One region of the Bradyrhizobium guangdongense genome, then DNA from elsewhere that is predicted to be linked to it. Evidence: predicted binding sites of a transcription regulator. Region 1 holds the regulator's gene; each other region holds the start of a gene.
The links. The regulator PhoB, encoded in region 1, activates phosphate uptake and scavenging genes when phosphate is short. The targets are predictions, from matches to a motif close to TGTCATNNANCTGTCAT.

Region 2: a site for PhoB is predicted at 2,031-2,047, ahead of X265_RS16745 (DUF47 domain-containing protein). Genes of this name have one in related genera too.
Region 3: a site for PhoB is predicted at 1,936-1,952, ahead of phnF (phosphonate metabolism transcriptional regulator PhnF). Genes of this name have one in related genera too.

Annotation. Positions count from the first base shown of each region.
Region 1 is NZ_CP030051.1:7,194,384-7,197,656, reverse strand. It holds gene pstB (phosphate ABC transporter ATP-binding protein PstB) at 1-799, shown strand, start outside; gene phoU (phosphate signaling complex protein PhoU) at 811-1,527, shown strand; gene phoB (phosphate regulon transcriptional regulator PhoB) at 1,550-2,257, shown strand; gene X265_RS34470 (GcrA family cell cycle regulator) at 2,374-2,886, opposite strand.
Region 2 is NZ_CP030051.1:3,518,983-3,522,255, forward strand. It holds gene X265_RS16735 (branched-chain amino acid ABC transporter permease) at 100-963, shown strand; gene X265_RS16740 (branched-chain amino acid ABC transporter permease) at 965-1,933, shown strand; gene X265_RS16745 (DUF47 domain-containing protein) at 2,091-2,735, shown strand; gene X265_RS16750 (inorganic phosphate transporter) at 2,807-3,273, shown strand, end outside.
Region 3 is NZ_CP030051.1:1,010,122-1,013,394, forward strand. It holds gene phnE (phosphonate ABC transporter, permease protein PhnE) at 1-170, shown strand, start outside; gene phnE (phosphonate ABC transporter, permease protein PhnE) at 248-1,015, shown strand; gene phnF (phosphonate metabolism transcriptional regulator PhnF) at 1,173-1,901, opposite strand; gene phnG (phosphonate C-P lyase system protein PhnG) at 2,072-2,485, shown strand; gene phnH (phosphonate C-P lyase system protein PhnH) at 2,490-3,098, shown strand; gene X265_RS04855 (carbon-phosphorus lyase complex subunit) at 3,102-3,273, shown strand, end outside.

The sequences.
Region 1 (3,273 bases):
GAGCTCCAACGCTCATCTGGCCTCGCAGCAGCCGCTGCCGGAAGCGCCGGCAAAGGTGACGGTGCGCAACCTCAACTTCTATTACGGCGAGCACCACGCGTTGAAGAACATCAACCTGATGCTCGGCACCAACCGCGTCACGGCCTTCATCGGCCCGTCCGGCTGCGGCAAGTCGACCCTGCTGCGCATCTTCAACCGGATGTACGACCTCTATCCGGGCCAGCGCGTCACCGGCCAGTTGATGCTCGACCAGACCAACATCCTCGACCCCAAGCTCGACCTCAACCTGCTGCGCGCCCGCGTCGGCATGGTGTTCCAGAAGCCGACGCCGTTCCCGATGACGATCTACGAGAACATCGCCTTCGGCATCCGCCTCTACGAGAAGATCTCGAAGTCCGAGATGGACGACCGCGTCGAGAAGGCGCTGCGCGGCGGCGCGCTGTGGAACGAGGTCAAGGACAAGCTCAACGCCTCCGGCCTGTCGCTTTCCGGCGGCCAGCAGCAGCGGCTCTGCATCGCCCGCACCGTCGCGGTGCGGCCCGAGGTGATCCTGTTCGACGAGCCCTGCTCGGCGCTCGATCCGATCTCGACCGCCAAGGTCGAGGAGCTGATCCAGGAACTGTCGGAGAACTACACGATCGCGATCGTCACCCACAACATGCAGCAGGCGGCCCGCGTCTCCGACAAGACCGCCTTCATGTATCTCGGCGAGCTGATCGAGTTCGACGACACCAGCAAGATCTTCACGTCGCCATCCGACCGGCGTACGCAGGATTACATCACCGGCCGGTTCGGCTGAGGAGACGGAACATGGGTTCTGAACATACCGCAAAGGCCTTCGACACCGACCTCCAGGAGCTCACCCGTCTGGTCGCCGAGATGGGCGGCATCGCCGAGCGCATGATCGTCGATTCCGTCGATGCGCTGATCCGCCGCGACGTCGCGCTCGGTCAGCGGGTCGTCACCATCGACGCCGAGCTCGACACGCTGCAGAGGAAGATCGAGGAGCGCGCCGTGCTCACCATCGCGCGCCGCCAGCCGATGGCGGTCGATCTGCGCGAGATCGTCGGCGCGATGCGCGTTGCCACCGATCTCGAGCGCATCGGCGACCTCGCCAAGAACATGGGCAAGCGCGTCGCGGCGCTGGAGACCGACTTCCATCCGCTCAAGCTGTTCCGCGGCCTCGAGCACATGACCGACCTCGTGCAGCAGCAGGTCAAGTCGGTGCTGGACGCCTATGCGGCGCATGATCTGCCGGCGGCGATGGCGGTGTGGAAGGGGGACGAGGAGGTCGACGCCATCTGCACCTCCCTGTTCCGCGAGCTCCTCACCTACATGATGGAGGATCCGCGCAACATCTCGTTCTGCATCCACCTGATGTTCTGCGCCAAGAACATCGAGCGGATCGGCGACCACGCCACCAATATCGCCGAGACCGTGTTCTACATGATCGAAGGCCAGGCCATCACCGACAAGCGGCCGAAGGGCGACATGACGACGTTCGCCACGACGGTCCCGAACACCTGATTACGCAAGGAGCGACGACCCGATGGGCGCACGCATTATGGTGGTTGAGGACGAGGAAGCTCTGACCGAGCTTCTCCGCTACAACCTCGAAGGCGACGGCTATGACGTCGAGACGGTGATGCGCGGCGACGACGCCGACACCCGTCTCAAGGAGCACATCCCCGATCTGATCGTGCTCGACTGGATGCTGCCGGGGCTGTCGGGCATCGAGCTGTGCCGCCGGCTGCGGACGCGGTCCGACACCAAGCAGCTGCCGATCATCATGCTCACCGCGCGCGGCGAGGAGAGCGAGCGGGTGCGGGGGCTCGCCACCGGCGCCGACGATTACATCGTCAAGCCGTTCTCGGTGCCCGAGCTGCTCGCTCGCGTGAAGGGCCTGCTGCGCCGCGCAAGCCCCGAGCGGCTCGCAACCGTCCTCGCCTTCGGCGACATCGAGCTTGATCGCGAGAAGCGCCGCGTGGCGCGCTCGGGCCGGCCGATCGATCTCGGCCCGACCGAATATCGACTTTTGGAGTTCTTCCTCGAGCATCCCGGCCGCGTGTTCTCGCGCGAGCAGCTGCTCGACAGCGTCTGGGGCCGCGACATCTATATCGACGAGCGCACCGTCGACGTTCATATCGGCCGGCTGCGCAAGCTGCTCAATCTCGGCCGCGAGCAGGACCCCATCCGCACCGTCCGCGGTGCCGGCTATGCGCTGGACGATCGCTTTGCGAAGGCCGAGCAGACGTAGGTTTGCGCAGGTGAGTGCGTACGACGGCTGCGGCGGTCTCAGCCGTCGCCGACACCGAGTCCGTTGAGCCGTGATCGTGTCACGGCTGTCGTCGTTGTCAGCTAAATTCGTTCAGCTCACCGCGCGCCCGGCTTCGCCGGCGCACGCCGGCGATCGGCGGCCGGCTGATACGCAACCCGCGAGTGCTGGGCGCAGTAGGGCAGGCCGGACAGCGCCTTGCCGCCGCAGAAGAAGAAATCCGGGCTCGAGGGATCGCCGACCGGCCAGTGGCACGTGGCCTCGTTCAGCTCGAGCAGCGACAGCCGCTGGCTCATCGGCACCACGTTGTCGTAGGTGACGGGCTCTGCCTCGACCTCGACCTCGAAGGCCTGCGCCAGCGCGGTGTTGCCGCGCGCCATCGGCCGGCTCACCCGCATCATGTGCTGCGCGGGCCGCGCCTTGCGCGGCCGTGGAGCTGCCGACGTCGGGCTCTTGGCGCGGCCGGACAGGCCGAGCCTGTGCACCTTGCCGATCACGGCGTTACGGGTGACATTCCCAAGCTCGGCGGCGATCTGGCTGGCCGAAAGTCCGGCCTCCCAGAGCTTTTTCAGCTGCTCGACGCGATCGTCGGACCAGGTCAAAACCGTCATTGCACCCTTTCCTTCGCCGCGCGCCGCCATCTTCGGGGCGGCACGACGAATGCCTAAGTCTCGAAAAACCCGTGCCGTCAGAATCCCTTAAGGCTCGCCGGGCGCGCGAGATGCGCCCGAACGTTTACGCCGGTACATGAGGACTTCTGGGATCAGGACTGCTGCACGAGATGTCGTATCTGACAAGCCAAACGCTACAATATGGCGCGACTCACGCGCAAGAGTCCGCCGACTCGCTTCCACATGTTCCGTGGCGAAATTCCCGCAAAAACGCCACCGCAAGACTACGGAATCAGCGTTTCGCGAGGCTTTCCGGGCGGCATTGACACCGGTTTCACCAGGCCTAAGATAGTCGCGCGTGCCGCCCTTAAAAGGCGGCACGTTTCG
Region 2 (3,273 bases), 3.7 Mb from region 1:
CATGAAGAAAACGCGTCAAAACAAGAATCTGGAGATTCGGTTCTGATTCCATCAGAACCGATTCTCTAGGGAACGCCGAAGGGACTGGGTGCTGGATCGATGCAGGCTCTCTACGCACAGCTATTGGTGGGACTGATCAACGGCTCGTTCTACGCGCTGCTCAGTCTCGGGCTCGCCGTGATCTTCGGCATGCTCAACATCATCAACTTCGCCCACGGCGCGCTCTACATGATGGGCGCCTTCTGCGCCTATTTCCTGCTGAATCTCGGCGGCATCAATTACTGGTGGGCGCTGCTGCTGGCGCCGATCATCGTCGGCATCTTCGGCATGATCCTGGAACGGACAATGCTGCAATGGCTCGCCGGCCTCGACCATCTCTACGGCCTGCTGCTGACCTTCGGCATCGCGCTGATCGTGCAGGGCGTGTTCCAGAACTATTTCGGCTCGTCCGGCCTGCCTTATGCCATTCCCGACCAGCTCAAGGGCGGCATGAATCTCGGCTTCATGTTCTTGCCCGTCTACCGCGGCTGGGTCGTCGTGTTCTCGCTGGTGGTGTGTCTGGCGACCTGGTTCCTGATCGAGAAGACCCGGCTCGGCGCCTATTTGCGCGCCGCCACTGAAAATCCGACGCTGGTGCGCGCCTTCGGCATCAACGTGCCGCGCATGATCACGCTCACTTACGGTCTCGGCGTCGGTCTTGCCGCGCTCGCCGGTGTGCTCTCGGCGCCGATCAACCAGGTCCGGCCGCTGATGGGCGCCGACCTCATCATCGTGGTGTTCGCGGTGGTGGTGATCGGCGGCATGGGGTCGATCATGGGCTCGATCATCACCGGCTTCGCGCTCGGCGTGATCGAGGGCCTGACCAAATATTTCTACCCCGAAGCCTCCAACACCGTCGTGTTCGTGCTGATGGTGCTGGTGCTCTTGGTGAAGCCAACGGGATTGACGGGAAGGGCAGCCTGATATGACAGCCTTGACGGACGACACGCTGCCGGTGACCCCGCGCGCGATGCGCGACGAGATGATCCTCTTCGTGGTGATGGCGCTGCTGCTGGCGTCGGTGCCCTTTACGGGGGTCTATCCGTTCTTCGTGATGCAGGCGCTGTGCTTTGCTCTGCTCGCCTGTGCCTTCAATCTCCTGATCGGCTATGGCGGCCTGTTGTCGTTCGGCCACGCGATGTTCATGGGCACCGCGGGCTATTGCAGCGGGCATGCGCTGAAGGTGTGGGGACTGCCGCCCGAGCTCGGCATCCTCGTCGGCATTGCCGCGGCGTTCGGGCTGTCGCTCATCACCGGCTATATTTCGATCCGCCGCCAGGGCATCTATTTCTCGATGATCACGCTGGCGCTGTCGCAGCTGCTGTACTTCATCTACCTGCAGGCGCCCTTCACCCACGGCGAGGACGGCATCCAGGGCATTCCGCAGGGGCATTTGTTCGGCGTGTTCGATCTGTCCAAGCCGACGGTGCTCTACTACGTCGTGCTGGTCGGCTTCCTGGCGGGCTTCCTGCTGATCTACCGGATCATCAACTCGCCCTTCGGTGAGGTCCTGAAATCGATCCGGGAGAACGAGCCGCGCGCGATCTCGCTCGGCTACCGCACCGACCAGTACAAGTTCCTGGCCTTCGTGCTGTCGGGCACGCTGGCAGGCTTTGCCGGTGCGCTGAAAGTGTTCGTGGCGCAGAATGCCTCGCTCACCGACGTGCACTGGTCGATGTCAGGCGAAGTCGTGCTGATGACGCTGGTCGGCGGACTCGGCACCATCTTTGGTCCCGTGGTCGGCGCCTTCGTGATCATCGCCATGCAGCAATATCTGGCGGGCTTCGGCCAGTGGGTCACAGTCATCCAAGGCTCGATCTTCGTGATCTGCGTGCTCACTTTCCGCCGTGGCGTCATCGGCGAAATCGCGCATTACTTCCGGCGGTCCCTGTAAGCTATTGATATATCAGGGGTTCAACTGACGGGCGAATCCGGTGGATGATCCGGCTCCGCAGGCCTGAGATGGCACGCGCGCGGAGCGAAAATGGTCTATGACGGTTTCGTGACGGCCCTGACGGGGCCGGGCCATGTCAAACCGGTAGACTAGTCCCATGATGCGTTGGTTTCGCGCTTTCCTTCCTAAGGAAGAACGGTTTTTCGACCTGTTCGACCGCCATGCCCAGACCGTGATCCAGGGCGCGATCGCGCTCCAGGGCGTGCTGAACGGCGGCGAGGAGACGCCGGTCTACTGCCAGCGCGTCAGCCAGTTCGAGAACGACGCCGACAATGTCACCCGCGAGGTGCTGACGGCGGTGCGGCGCACCTTCATCACGCCGTTCGATCGTGGTGACATCAAGAACCTCATCACCTCGCTGGACGATGCAATCGACCAGATGCAGCAGACGGCCAAGGCGGTGATGCTGTTCGAGGTCCGCAGCTTCGAGCCACCGATGCGCGAGATCGGCGCGCTCCTGATCGAATGCGCCAATCTGGTCGGACGCGCACTGCCCCTGATGCAGCAGATCGGCAAGAACGTTGCCATGCTGACCGCGATCACGGAGGAGCTGACCAAGCTGGAGGGCCGCGTCGACGATCTCCACGACATCGGCCTGAAGGAGCTGTTCCTCAAGCATCGCAACGGCAACGCGATGGATTTCATCGTCGGCGTCGAGATCTATGACCATCTGGAGAAGGTGGCCGATAGGTTCGACGACGTCGCGAACGAGATCAACAGCATCGTCATCGAGCAGGTTTAGCGCATGATCCGGAAAAGTGTGCAGCGGTTTTCCGCCCAGATCATGCGTGGATTTTAACGGAGGGCCGCGCCGTGGATGCTGCGTTGGGTCTTCCCGTTCTGGTCGGACTGATCGCCGTCGCGCTGCTGTTCGACTTCCTGAACGGCCTCCACGACGCCGCCAATTCGATCGCGACCATCGTCTCGACCCGGGTGCTACGGCCGCAATTCGCGGTGATATGGGCCGCGTTCTTCAATTTCGTCGCCTTCATGGTGTTCGGTCTGCACGTCGCGCAGACCATCGGCACGGGCATTATCGATCCCGCGATCGTCGACGCCCAGGTGATCTTCGCGGCGCTGGTCGGCGCCATCGTCTGGAATCTCGTGACCTGGGCGCTGGGCATTCCATCCTCGTCATCGCACGCGCTGATCGGCGGCCTCGTCGGCGGCGGCATGGCCAAGGCGGGAATCTCGGCGGCGGTCTGGAGCGGACTGACCAAGGCGGTGCTGGCGATCGTGCTGTCGCCGCTGGTCGGCTTTCTGCTCGCGATGATGCTGGT
Region 3 (3,273 bases), 1.3 Mb from region 1:
GCTTCGTCGGCGCCGGCGGCATCGGGCAGGAGCTGATCGTCGCGATCCGGAAATTCTACTACTCCGACGTCAGCGCGATCCTCGTGACCGTCATCGTCACGGTCTTCCTGATCGACATCACGACCGGCTGGGTGCGCGGCCGCCTGTTCGGCAAGGAGGCGCGGACGTGAGCAGGAAGCCGGAGGTGAATGCGGCCGAGCTCCGCGGCCGCTATCCCCAAATCTTCGATCGGCCCGCATCGTCGCGCATGGCGACGCCCGTCGTGCTTGCCGCTGCACTGGCGATCTTCGCGTTCGGCCTGGTCGATCTCGATTTCTCGCCCTCTCGCTTCATCTCGGGGCTGAGCCAGCTCGGCTGGATCAGCATGATGATGATCCCGCCAGATCCCGGCTCCTCGCTGCCGCTCTATCTGAAGGCGCTGGGCGAGACGCTGTCGATCGCGCTGCTCGGCACCACGCTCGCGGCGGTGCTCGCGCTGCCGGTCAGCCTGCTCGCGGCGCGCAACGTCGTGCCGTCGATCATCCTGCGCTTTCCGGTGCGTCGCTTGCTCGATTCGATCCGCGGCGTCGATACCCTGATCTGGGCACTGGTGTGGATCAACGTGGTCGGGCTCGGTCCGTTCGCGGGCGTGCTCGCCATTGCCGTGTCGGATTTCGGCGCTTTCGGCAAGCTGTTCTCCGAGGCGATCGAAGGCGCCGACCAGAGGCAGGTCGAGGGCATCCGCGCCTCCGGCGGCAGCGCGCTGCACGAGATCCGCTTCGGCCTGATGCCGCAGGTGCTTCCCGTCATCGCCGGTCAGGTGCTGTATTTCATCGAGTCGAACACGCGCTCGGCCACCATCATCGGCATCGTCGGCGCCGGCGGAATCGGCCTGCAGCTCGCCGAGCAGATCCGCGTGCTGGAATGGCAGAAAGTGTCGTTCCTGATCCTGATGATCCTGGTCGCCGTCGCAGGAATCGATTTCATCTCCGGCAAGCTGCGCTTTGCGATTATCGGGCGAAGGGCTGTGGCCTGAGTCCTTCGCCTCTCCCCGCTTGCGGGGAGAGGCCGGAATTTGCGAAGCAAATTCCGGGTGAGGGGAACTCTCCGCGAGTCTCACCGTCATTGCGGAGGCAGCCCCTCCCCCCAACCCTCTCCCCGTAAGAATGGGGCGAGGGAGAAGAGGCCGTGCCTTAAGGCTCCACCAGAAACTCCACCCGCTCCGCCGCGAAGCGCGAATGCTTCGTCACCAGCGGCTTGCCGTCGAGATGGTGGTCGGTCGCGTCGACCACCAGGATCGGCCGCCCCAGCGGCAGGTCGAGGCGCGCGGCGTCGGTCGCGTCGACAATGCCGGCGGTGATCCTCGTGGCGCCGCGGCGGTAGTCGCGGATTCCGTAATGCTCCAGCATCTTCGTCATGGAACGCGTGGCGGCAAACACCGTGCCCGCGCCCGGAAACAGCTCGGCCGACAGCCATGTGGTCGAGACGCAGATCGGGGTGCGGTCGGCGAGGCGAATCGCTTCGATCCGCACCAGGGGCGCGCCGGTCTTCAATCCCAATTCCCGTGCGAGCTCGCGCGTTGCGACATCGTCTGACGCCTCGATCATCTTTCCATGCGGCTCGCGGCCGTCCGCACCGACGATCTCGGAGAAGCGCGTGCGCGAGCGCAAGGGATAGGCGAGCTTCTGTGCTTCGACATAGGTGCCGCTGCCGCGCTCGGCGCGCACGAGGCCGCGCTCGGCAAGGGCCGCGAGCGCGCGCCGCACGGTGTGCCTGTTGACCCGGTAAGTTTCGGCGATCTCCATCTCGCCCGGCAATTTGTCGCCCGCGGCGAAGCGGCCGTTGGCGATGCCGCGTTCGATGCCATCGGCAACGAGGCGCCACAGCGCGACGCCCGAGGAGGCGGTGTCCTGCATGCTCATATCGCCGATCAGCCTAGCCCGAAAATCACACCCTTGTCACGAAACAGTCATGGCGCTCCCGTATCAAGTTGTCTAGTATCATAGACAACTTGGTTTCGGCAAGTTCTGCCTTAAGTTCGGTGGTTTCGGTGAGCCAACACAATACCCAGCAAGCCCAGCGCCAGGCCGCCATGGCCGTGCTGGCGCACGCGGAGGCGGGCGAGATCGCCGCCCGTCTCCGCACGATTCCCCTGCCAGGCCATCAGGACCTGCGTACGCCGGAAAACGGCCTCGTCATGCTGCGCGGCCGGGTCGGCGGGGACGGCGCGCCGTTCAATCTCGGAGAAGCCACCGTGTCGCGCGCGGCGGTGCGGCTTGCGAGCGGCGAGGTGGGGTTCGGCTACACGCTTGGGCGCGACGGCGAGAAGGCGCGGTTGATCGCCCTGTGCGATGCGCTGGTGCAGTCGCGCGACTTTGCTGCGACCGTCGAGCGCGATGTAATCGCGCCGTTGCGCGAGCAGCTTATGGTCCGGCGCAAGCAGCAGGCCGAACAGGCTGCGGCGACAAAGGTTGATTTCTACACCATGGTGCGCGGTGAGGGGTGAAGCCATGACCACGATTGCGGAGCTGCCGCCGGGATTCGCCGACAAGGTGTTGTCGGCGCAATCGACCTTTCGCTCGGTGATGGATGCGATGGCTCGGCCGGGTTCGGTGCAGCGCATCGTGCCGATGGCGGGAACGGCTGGCCCCATGATGCGCGGCACCGCCGCGATCGCGCTGACGCTGTTCGACCACGACACGCCGCTCTGGCTCGATGCACGGATGTCGGAAAGCTCCGACGTCCTGAAGTGGTTGAAGTTTCACACCGGCGCGCCCGTGGTGCAGGACACGTCGGTTGCCTCGTTCGCGCTGATCAGCGACGGCGGCGCGCTGCCCGCGCTCGAACGGTTCGCGCTCGGCACCAATGAATACCCTGACCGTTCGACCACTCTGATCATTCAGGTCGATAATCTGGACTCCGGCCGCAGCTTCGAGCTGCGTGGCTCCGGCATCGATGGCGTCGCGACGCTCCATGCCTCGATCAAGCCGTTCGACCTGTTCGAGCGGCTGCGCATCAACGAGGCGCTGTTTCCGCGCGGCATCGACCTGGTTCTGGTTGCCGGCGATGCCGTGGTAGCGATCCCGCGCACGACGCGCATCGTGAGCAAGGGAGGCTGACGCATGTATGTCGCAGTCAAAGGCGGCGAACGCGCCATCGAGAACGCCCATCGCCTGCTCGCCAATGCGCGGCGAGGCGACCAAAGCGTGCCTGAGCTCTCTCTCGACCAGATCTCGGAGCAGCTTGGGCTGGCCGTCGACCGCGTCATGAGCGAGGGCTCGCTCTATGATCGGG